DNA from 3 places in the Micromonospora nigra genome. Region 2 is predicted to be linked to each of the others. Evidence: predicted binding sites of a transcription regulator. Region 2 holds the regulator's gene; each other region holds the start of a gene.
What was found. Region 2 encodes HrcA, which represses chaperone genes, less so after heat shock. Its sites were predicted from a motif close to GGTTNGCACNCTCNNNNNGAGNGTGCNAACC; they were not measured.
Positions count from the first base shown of each region.

Region 1: groES (co-chaperone GroES) is a predicted target of HrcA. The motif match lies at 1,670-1,700, and genes of this name have one in related genera.
Region 3: groL (chaperonin GroEL) is a predicted target of HrcA. The motif match lies at 1,469-1,499, and genes of this name have one in related genera.

Region 1 covers NZ_FMHT01000003.1:2,080,719-2,083,992, forward strand. Annotated here, with positions in the region: gene groL (chaperonin GroEL) at 1-1,151, opposite strand, end outside; gene groES (co-chaperone GroES) at 1,222-1,536, opposite strand; gene GA0070616_RS08720 (class I SAM-dependent methyltransferase) at 1,873-3,159, shown strand.
Region 2 covers NZ_FMHT01000003.1:1,533,331-1,536,604, reverse strand. Annotated here, with positions in the region: gene hemW (radical SAM family heme chaperone HemW) at 1-754, shown strand, start outside; gene GA0070616_RS06195 (DUF4870 domain-containing protein) at 797-1,393, opposite strand; gene hrcA (heat-inducible transcriptional repressor HrcA) at 1,617-2,639, shown strand; gene dnaJ (molecular chaperone DnaJ) at 2,714-3,274, shown strand, end outside.
Region 3 covers NZ_FMHT01000003.1:2,369,558-2,372,831, reverse strand. Annotated here, with positions in the region: gene GA0070616_RS10125 (GNAT family N-acetyltransferase) at 1-434, opposite strand, end outside; gene GA0070616_RS10120 (cold-shock protein) at 657-860, shown strand; gene groL (chaperonin GroEL) at 1,695-3,274, shown strand, end outside.

The DNA.
Region 1 (3,274 bases), 550 kb from region 2:
TCGGTCGCCGCGCCCACCTTGATCACGGCGATGCCGCCGGAGAGCTTGGCGAGCCGCTCGGCGAGCTTCTCCCGGTCCCACTCGGAGTCCGAGGCCTCGATCTCCTTGCGGATCTGGGCGACCCGGTCGGCGACCTCGGCGGACTGCCCGCCACCGTCGACGATGGTGGTGTTGTCCTTGTCGACCACGACGCGCCGGGCGGTGCCCAGCACCTCCAGGCCGACCTGGTCGAGCTTGTAGCCCAGCTCCGGGGCGACCAGTTCCGCACCGGTGAGGATCGCCATGTCCTGGAGCATCGCCTTGCGGCGGTCACCGAAGCCGGGTGCCTTCACCGCGCAGACCTTGACGGTCTTGCGGATCGCGTTGACGACCAGGGTGGACAGCGCCTGCCCCTCGACGTCCTCGGCGATGATCAGCAGCGGCTTGCTGTTGGAGAGGACCTTCTCCAGCAGCGGCAGCAGCTCCTCGATCGCGGAGATCTTCTGGGTGGTGATCAGGATGTACGGGTCCTCCAGGACCGCCTCCTGCCCCTCCACGTCGGTGACGAAGTTCGGGGAGATGAAGCCCTTGTCGAACTGGAGACCCTCGGTCACGTCCAGCTCGGTGTGCAGGGCCGAGCCCTCCTCGACGGTGATGACGCCGTCGCGGCCGACCCGCTCCATCGCCTCGGCGATCAGCTCACCGATGGTGGAGTCCTGCGCGGAGATCGTCGCCACGTGCGCGACCGACTCCTTGTCGGCGACCTCGACGGCCCGGCCGAGCAGCGCCTCGGAGACCTTGGCGGCCGCCGCGTCGATGCCGCGCTTGAGCCCGGCCGGGTTGGCACCGGCGGTCACGTTGCGCAGGCCCTCGCGGACCATGGCCTGGGCCAGCACGGTGGCGGTGGTGGTCCCGTCGCCGGCGACGTCGTTGGTCTTCGTCGCCACCTCCTTGACCAGCTGCGCACCGAGGTTCTCGTAGGGGTTGGTGAGCTCGATCTCCTTGGCGATGGTCACGCCGTCGTTGGTGATCGTCGGCACACCGAATTTCTTGTCCAGGACGACGTTGCGCCCGCGCGGGCCGAGGGTGACCTTGACCGTGTCCGCCAGCGCGTTGACACCGTGCTCCAGCAGGTGTCGGGCGTCGTCCGAGAAGCTCAGGATCTTCGCCATGAATGTCCCTTCGAAGCGACGCTGCCCCGGCCCGGCGAGCCGGACCGGGGCAACGACACTGATCGGTTGCTTACTTCTCGATGACCGCGAGGACGTCGCGGGCGGAGAGCACCAGGTACTCCTCGCCGGCGTACTTGACCTCGGTGCCGCCGTACTTCGAGTAGAGGACGGTGTCGCCGACCTTCACGTCGATCGGCACGCGGTTGCCCTTGTCGTCGATCCGGCCCGGGCCGACAGCGAGGACGGTGCCCTCCTGCGGCTTCTCCTTGGCGGTGTCGGGAATCACGATGCCCGACGCCGTGGTGGTCTCAGCCTCGTTCGCCTGGACCACGATCCGGTCCTCGAGCGGCTTGATCGCAACCTTGGTCGCGGTAGTCACGGGCATACCCTCCTGGGGTACTGGTTTCGTTACCGGTCGACATGCCGACCAGCGTCAATCTGCCACATGCCACCGGGCGGGGCCGTCGTCGCGGGTGCCGGTCCGCCTGGCGTTCAGCCTCCGGACCGAATGACCCGGCGGCTGGCACCCTCAGGGTGAGAGTGCTAATCGCAGGTTATTCCTCGGCTAGCACTCCGTCAAGGAGAGTGCCAACGGCACCCGTACGTGTCGCCGCCGTTGCACCACCGCTCACCGCGCCACCCCGACATTCGCCGTCGCCCGTACCGATCCGCCGCCGACACCGCCGTCGGGGCACCCCGACCGGGGCCGGACAATGGCCGGGTGAACCTGGAACAGCTGGCCGAACTGCGTACCCCCGAGGGGGCGGCCGCACTCGACGCCGCCGCGCGGCTGGCCGGCGGCGACCCGCTGACGGCGGCGGCGGCGCTCCGCTCGGCCGGCGTTCCCGCCGGGCTCGCGGCGGCCGCGCTCACCCAGGCGGAGCTGCGCCGCCGCGCGGCCGGCAAGTTCGGCGCGTCGGCCGCCGGGATGTTCCTCACCCGCGCGGGGCTGGAGCAGGCCACCCGGGGTGTCGTCGCGCGGCGGCGCGCGGAGCGGCTGCGCGCGGCGGGGGTGGCGACCCTGGCCGACCTGGGCTGCGGGTTGGGGGCGGACGCGCTCGCCGCCGCCCGCGCCGGCATCCGGGTGTACGCCGTGGAAGCCGACCCGGTCACCGCCGCGATGACCGCCGCCAACGTGGCGACCGCCGGGCTCGCCAACCTGGTGACCGTGAAGTGCGGCGATGCGACCACGGTGGACGTTTCCGGGTTCGACGCGGTCTTCTGCGACCCCGCCCGGCGGCGGGCCGGCACCGGGCGACGCATCTTCGACCCGAACGCCTACTCCCCGCCGTGGGACTTCGTCACCGACCTGGTGCGACGGCTGCCGCGCACGGTCGTGAAGGTGGCCCCGGGCCTCGACCACGCGCTGATCCCCGCCGACACCGAGGCGGAGTGGGTCAGCGTCGACGGCGACCTCGTCGAGGCGGCCCTGTGGGGCGGCCGGCTGGCGGAGGAGCCCCGACGGGCCACCGTGCTGCCCCGGACGCCGGCACCGCACCGTGGCACGCCGGCACCGCTCGGTGGCACGCCGGCACCGCACCGTGGCACGACGGCCGAGGCGGACGCGGAACCGCAGCCGGGGAACGCGGTGGCGCACGTGCTGACCGGGCCCGGCACGGACGAGGCGCCCGTCGGCCCCGTCCGCCGCTACCTGTACGACCCCGACCCGGCCGTGGTCCGCGCCCACCTGGTGGCCGAACTGGCCGCCGAACTGGGTGCCAACCTCGCCGACCCGGCCATCGCCTACCTGTACGCCGACGTGGCCGCCCCGACGCCGTACGCCCGTTGCCTGGAGGTGACCGACGTGCTGCCCTTCTCCTTGAAGCGGCTGCGGTCGCTGCTGCGGGAGCGCCGGGTCGGCCGGGTGGAGATCCTCAAGCGGGGCTCGGCGCTCGACCCGGAGCAGCTACGCCGGGACCTGCGGCTCTCCGGCGACCAGCCCGCCAGTCTGGTGCTCACCCGGGTGGCCGGCGCGCCCACCACGCTGCTCTGCCGCCCGGTGCCCTGACCTGACCTGACCGACCCGCCAGCGCCCCTGACCGACCCGCCGGCGCCCCTGACCGACCCGCCGGCGCCCCTGACCGACCCGCCGGCGCGCGGGTCATCGCGTGCCGGTCGGCGCA
Region 2 (3,274 bases):
CGCGTCCGGGGTCCTGGCGGTCCTCGACCGCACGCACCGGCCCGGCCGGGCCGTCGAGGCCGCCGTGGAGGCCCGGGAGGCCGGATTCGACCACGTCAACCTGGATCTGATCTACGGCACGCCGGGGGAGCGCGCGGAGGACTTCGCCGCCTCCCTCGACCAGGTGGTCGCCGCCGGGGCGGACCATGTCAGCGCGTACGCCCTGATCGTCGAGGACGGCACCCGGCTGGCCGCGCGGATGCGGCGCGGCGAGCTGCCGTACCCCTCCGACGACGTGGCGGCGGACCGTTACCTGGCCGCGGAGGCCGCCCTCGGCGCGGCCGGGTTCTCCTGGTACGAGGTGTCGAACTGGGCGCGCTCGGGGGCGGCCCGCTGCCGCCACAACCTGCTGTACTGGACCGGCGCCGACTGGTGGGGCCTCGGCCCGGGGGCACACAGCCACGTCGGCGGGGTGCGCTGGTGGAACGTCAAGCACCCCACGGCGTACGCGAAGCGCCTGGCCGATGGTCGGTCACCCGGCCTCGCCCGGGAGGTGCTGACGCCCGACGAGGCGTACACGGAGGACGTGATGCTGCGGCTGCGGCTCGCCGACGGGCTGCCGCTGGCCGCCCTGGACGACGCCGGTCGGGCCGCCGCCGCGCGGGCCGTGGCGGACGGGCTGCTGGCTGCGCCCGCGCACGCGGCCGGGCGGGCCGTCCTGACGCTGCGCGGCCGGCTGCTCGCCGACGCCGTGGTCCGCGACCTGCTGCCGTGAGCCACCCGGCCGGCCGCGGGGAGAGCGGCCGGCCCGGAGGCGTCAGCGCTTCACGAACGCGTAGCTCATCGGGTAGCCGTAGAGCACGCCCTCGATCGCCTTCACGCCGCCGATGATCCCGAAGATCACCGGAATGATCCAGACGATCATCGGTACGAAGAACAGCAGCCCGCAGGTGATGGCGGTGAGCACCCAGCTCAGCACTCCGACGATCGCCCAGGTGAGCTGGAAGTTCAACGCGGCGACCGCGTGCGCCCGCGCCGTCGGCGACTGCTGTCCCCTGGTCATCATGGCGATCAGCGGCGCGACCCAGCCGAGCAGGCCACCGCCGACGATCACCCCGGCGGCTCCGCCGAAGTGCGCGATCAGCGCCCAGGTCTTGTCGTCGTTGTTCTGGTAGCCGGAGGGCGCCGGACCGTAGCCGCCGCCGGGCGGGTAGCCGCCCGGCGGGGGATAGCCCCCGGGCGGTGGGTATCCGGCCGACGGCGGCTGGTCGCCGGTGGGCGGTGGGTAACCGCCGGGCGGCGGATAGCCACCGGGCGGGGGATAGCCGGCCGGGTCCGCCCCGCCGGACAGTGGTGCGGTGGGTTCGTCGGGGCTGGACCCGGGGGGCCCGGGCGGGCGAGGTGGTTCAGTCATGGAGGTCACGGTAGGTGCCGGGGGCAACGGCGCACCAGAGCGACACCGACCGGGATGTGCTGGACGATCGGTTCGGGCACGTGCCGGACCGGACCGACGGTCCGAGGTTGATCATCGCTTTGGCGGCTCCGCCGACGTAGACTGGCACTCGTTACAGTCGAGTGCCAGGATCCCGGCGGGGCCCGCCTCCGCCGGGCATCGACCTGCGACAGGAGGTGGGGGAGTGGGTCTCGACGACCGCAAGCTCGCCGTGCTCCGCGCGATCGTCGAAGACTACGTCGCCACGCAGGAGCCGGTCGGCAGCCGTGCCCTGGTGGAGCGCCACCAGCTCGGCGTGTCACCCGCGACGGTCCGCAACGACATGGCCGTGCTGGAGGAGGAGGGCTACATCCGCCAGCCGCACACCAGCGCCGGTCGGGTGCCCACCGACCTCGGCTACCGGCTCTTCGTCGACCGGTTGTCCCGGGTCAAGCCACTCAGCCCCGCCGAGCGGCGGGCCATCGAGCGGTTCCTGGCCGGCGCGGTCGACCTCGACGACGTGGTGTACCGCACCGTGCGGCTGCTGGCGCAGCTCACCCGGCAGGTGGCGGTGGTGCAGTATCCGAGCCTGGCCCGTTCCACGGTGCGACACCTGGAGCTGGTGCCGCTGTCCACCACCCGGCTGATGCTGGTGATGATCGCCGACACGGGCCGGGTCGAGCAGCGGCTGGTCGAGCTGCCCGCGCCGACCCCCGCCGACGACGTCACCGACCTGCGCCGGCTGGTCAACGACAAGCTGGTGGGCACCCGCCTGTCGGACACCCCGCCGCTGGTCCAGGCGCTGGTGGAGGAGTCCGCCCCACACCTGCGCCCGGCGATGACCACGCTCTCCACGGTGCTGTTGGAGACCCTGGTCGAGCGGCACGAGGAGCGCATCGCCCTGGCCGGCACGGCCAACCTCACCCGCAACGGTCTGCTCGACTTCGAAGGCACGCTGCGCCCGATCCTCGAAGCCCTCGAGGAGGAGGTCGTGCTGCTCAAGCTGATCGGCGAGGTGGAGCCCAGCACGCTGCGCGTACGGATCGGCGACGAGAACGAGATCGACAATCTGCGTGCCGCCTCGGTGGTCAGCACCGGCTACGGCCCGGGTGCCACCATCGTGGGGGGCCTGGGGGTGCTGGGGCCGACCCGGATGGACTACCCCGGCACCATCGCCACGGTGCGGGCCGTGGCACGCTACGTGGGCGAGCTGCTGGCCCAGAACTGACCAGTCAGGGCCGACGGCCGGCTCCGGCCGCCGACCGGCGCAACGCGAGACGAACATGAGGACACGGGAACGCAGTGGCCAGGGACTACTACGGCATCCTCGGCGTGAGCCGGGAGGCCTCCGACGACGAGATCAAGCGCGCCTACCGCAAGCTGGCGCGGAAGTTCCACCCGGACGTGAATCCGGACCCGGAGGCACAGGAGAAGTTCAAGGACATCAACGCCGCGTACGAGGTCCTCTCGGACGACCGTAAGCGCCAGATCGTCGACCTGGGCGGCGACCCGCTCGCCCCGGGCGGCGGGGGCGCCGGTGGGCCGGGAGGTCCCGGCGGGGCCGGCCCGTTCGTGGGCTTCCAGGACATCATGGACGCCTTCTTCGGCGGCGCGGCCGGTGGCGCTCGGGGTCCGCGCCCGCGTACCCGGCCGGGTGCGGACGCGATCCTGCGGCTGGAACTCGACCTGCACGAGACCGCGTTCGGCGTCGAGGCCCCGATCACCGTCGACACGGCGGTGCTCTGCACGACCTGTTCCGGGGCGGGCACCGCCGCCGGCACCCACCTGGCCACCTGCGAGGCGTGCGGGGGCCGGGGCGAGGTGCAGTCGGTGCAGCGCACCTTCCTCGGCCAGGTGGTCTCG
Region 3 (3,274 bases), 840 kb from region 2:
CGGTACGCCCGGTCGTTACCCACCACGACCTCCAGCATCAGCTCGCGCCGGCCGCACCCACGCGACCAGTCGGCCACCGCGTCGACCAGGTCGGCGAGCACTCCGCTGCCGCGCCAGGCGGGCGTGACGTAGACGGCGTAGACGACCGTCAGGCCGGGCTCGGTGGGGTGCGCCGTCCCGCCCGCGTGGCCGACCAGCGCACCGCCCGGATCGGCCACGAACTGGGCGGTGCGGCAGCCGTGGGACACCTGGGCGATCCGGGCCGCGTACTCGGCGTGCGGGCGGGCCGCGGCGTCGGCGATCGTCTCCAGGAACGCCAGCGGGGCATCGGCGAGCATCTCGATCCGCAGCGCCCTGGTCCGGGCCGCGTCCGCCGTCCGCACCCGCCGAACCTCCACCCGCCGCAGGTCACGGCCGTGCCGCACGCTGGTCATGCCGGCATGCCTACCACAGCCGGGTACGCGGGCTTCGGGCCACTCGCATCCGGCTGGAATATGCCCGATTTGTGGTCGTGCGCCGTCGTCACGCCTCGTGTAGCGTGCGATTTCGGTCACCGTTTCTGCGGCCCTCCCCGGTCGCCCCGGCGGTGCTGCCGAGGGCGTCGGCGTGCCGGCGTCCCGGGTTGTGGAACGCCGCGCACAGTGAGGACGAACACCGTGGCACAGGGCACCGTGAAGTGGTTCAACGCCGAGAAGGGCTACGGCTTCATCGCCGTCGACGGCGGGCAGGACGTCTTCGTTCACTTCTCCGCCATCGAGATGGACGGCTACAAGGCTTTGGACGACGGCCAGCGGGTCGAGTTCGAGGTCGGCCAGGGCCAGAAGGGCCCGCAGGCCGAGCGGGTACGCGTCATCGCCTGATTCCGCTTCTGGAGCCGCCACCCGCCCGGCGGGCATCCGTCCGGTGGCAGTGCGGCCCCCTCGTCCGGTGGCTCTGGCCCCGGCTGTCCGACGTGGAGCGTGGAGTCGATCGGCCCCTCCCCGTGGCGTCGACCTCCGCCACGGTCGAGGTGAAGCTGTGCCGGCCGCCCGTTGATCCGTGCTCCCGTTCGCCCACACGGGGCGTGGTCGCGGTGGACGTGACCGTGCCGACGCGCTGTCCTGGTCCGCCGCGCCCCGGTGTGCTGACCGATCTGCGCTCGCGCCGGCCCCCTGCCGTCGGCCCTCTGCCGCCGTCGGCCCCGCTGCTCCGGGCGGCCCCCGTCGGGCTGCCGCGCCCCCGTCGGGGCTGCCGCGCACCGTCGGTTCCCCCTCGTGCCGCCGCGTCACCGCTCACCCACCTTCCCTGGCTGGTTCAGCCGGTCCAGTGCTTCGGGGCCGTCCGCCCTGCTCGGCGGCGCTTCCGGTAGGGCGGCGGGGCAGGTGGCGGCACCGTCGCGGAGGGCGGTGAACGGCGGGTGACACGGAACGGAACTCGGCTGACCGGGCCGATCGTGCTTGCACTCGACAGGGCAGAGTGCTAAACAAGTCATTGGCACTCGCATACCGTGAGTGCCAATGGTCGGGACGGTGGGGCCACGGTCGCGGCGGCGTTCGAGACGTCGTCGGGGCACATGGCCGGTCGTCGCGGGCTATCCGGCCCGGCCGAAGGACGTCGTCGTCGCCAGGTGGCGACGTCCCAAGGTGCGTACACCAGGCGGCCCATCCGGGGCACACACTCGGGTGGCCCGTGAGTGTCCAGGAGGACAACGCCGTATGGCCAAGATGATCGCGTTCGACGAAGAGGCGCGCCGCGGCCTCGAGCGGGGCATGAACCAGCTCGCCGACGCCGTGAAGGTGACCCTCGGCCCCAAGGGCCGCAACGTCGTGCTCGAGAAGAAGTGGGGTGCCCCCACCATCACCAACGATGGTGTGAGCATCGCCAAGGAGATCGAGCTCGAGGACCCGTACGAGAAGATCGGCGCCGAGCTGGTCAAGGAGGTCGCGAAGAAGACCGACGACGTCGCCGGTGACGGCACGACGACGGCGACCGTCCTGGCCCAGGCCCTGGTTCGCGAGGGCCTGCGCAACGTGGCCGCCGGTGCCAACCCGATGGCCCTGAAGCGGGGCATCGAGGCCGCCGTGACCAGCGTCTCGGAGGAGCTGCTCAAGCTCGCGAAGGACGTGGAGACCAAGGAGCAGATCGCCTCCACCGCCTCCATCTCCGCCGGTGACAACACCGTCGGCGAGATCATCGCCGAGGCGATGGACAAGGTCGGCAAGGAAGGCGTCATCACCGTCGAGGAGAGCAACACCTTCGGGCTGGAGCTGGAGCTCACCGAGGGCATGCGCTTCGACAAGGGCTACATCTCGGCCTACTTCATGACCGACCCGGAGCGTATGGAGGCCGTCTTCGACGACCCGTACCTCCTGATCGTCAACAGCAAGATCTCCTCGGTGAAGGACCTGCTCCCGATCCTGGAGAAGGTCATGCAGTCGGGCAAGCCGCTGCTGATCATCGCCGAGGACATCGAGGGCGAGGCCCTGGCGACCCTGGTCGTCAACAAGGTCCGGGGCACCTTCAAGTCGGTCGCCGTCAAGGCGCCGGGCTTCGGTGACCGCCGCAAGGCCATGCTCGCCGACATCGCCATCCTCACCGGTGGCCAGGTCATCAGCGAGGAGGTCGGCCTCAAGCTGGACGCCGTCGGCCTCGACATGCTGGGCCGCGCCCGCAAGGTCGTGGTGACCAAGGACGAGACCACCATCGTCGACGGTGCCGGCGACGCCGAGCAGATCCAGGGCCGGGTCAACCAGATCCGGGCCGAGATCGAGAAGAGCGACTCCGACTACGACCGCGAGAAGCTGCAGGAGCGGCTGGCCAAGCTGGCCGGCGGCGTCGCGGTGATCAAGGTCGGTGCGGCCACCGAGGTCGAGCTGAAGGAGCGCAAGCACCGCATCGAGGACGCGGTGCGCAACGCGAAGGCCGCCGTCGAGGAGGGCATCGTCCCGGGTGGTGGCGTCGCGCTGGTGCAGGCCGGCAAGACCGCCTTCGACAAGCTGGACCTGACCGGCGACGAGGCCACCGGCGCGCAGATCGTCAAGATCGCGCTGGACGCCCCGCTGCGGCAGATCGCCGTCAACGCCGGTCTCGAGGGTGGCGTCGTGGTCGAGCGCGTCCGCAACCTGGACGCCGGTCACGGCCTGAACGCCGCCACCGGTGAGTACGTCGACCTGCTGGCCGCGGGCATCATCGACCCGGCCAAGGTGACCCGCTCGGCGCTGCAGAACGCGTCGTCGATCGCCGCGCTGTTCCTCACCACCGAGGCCGTCGTCGCGGACAAGCCGGAGAAGACCCC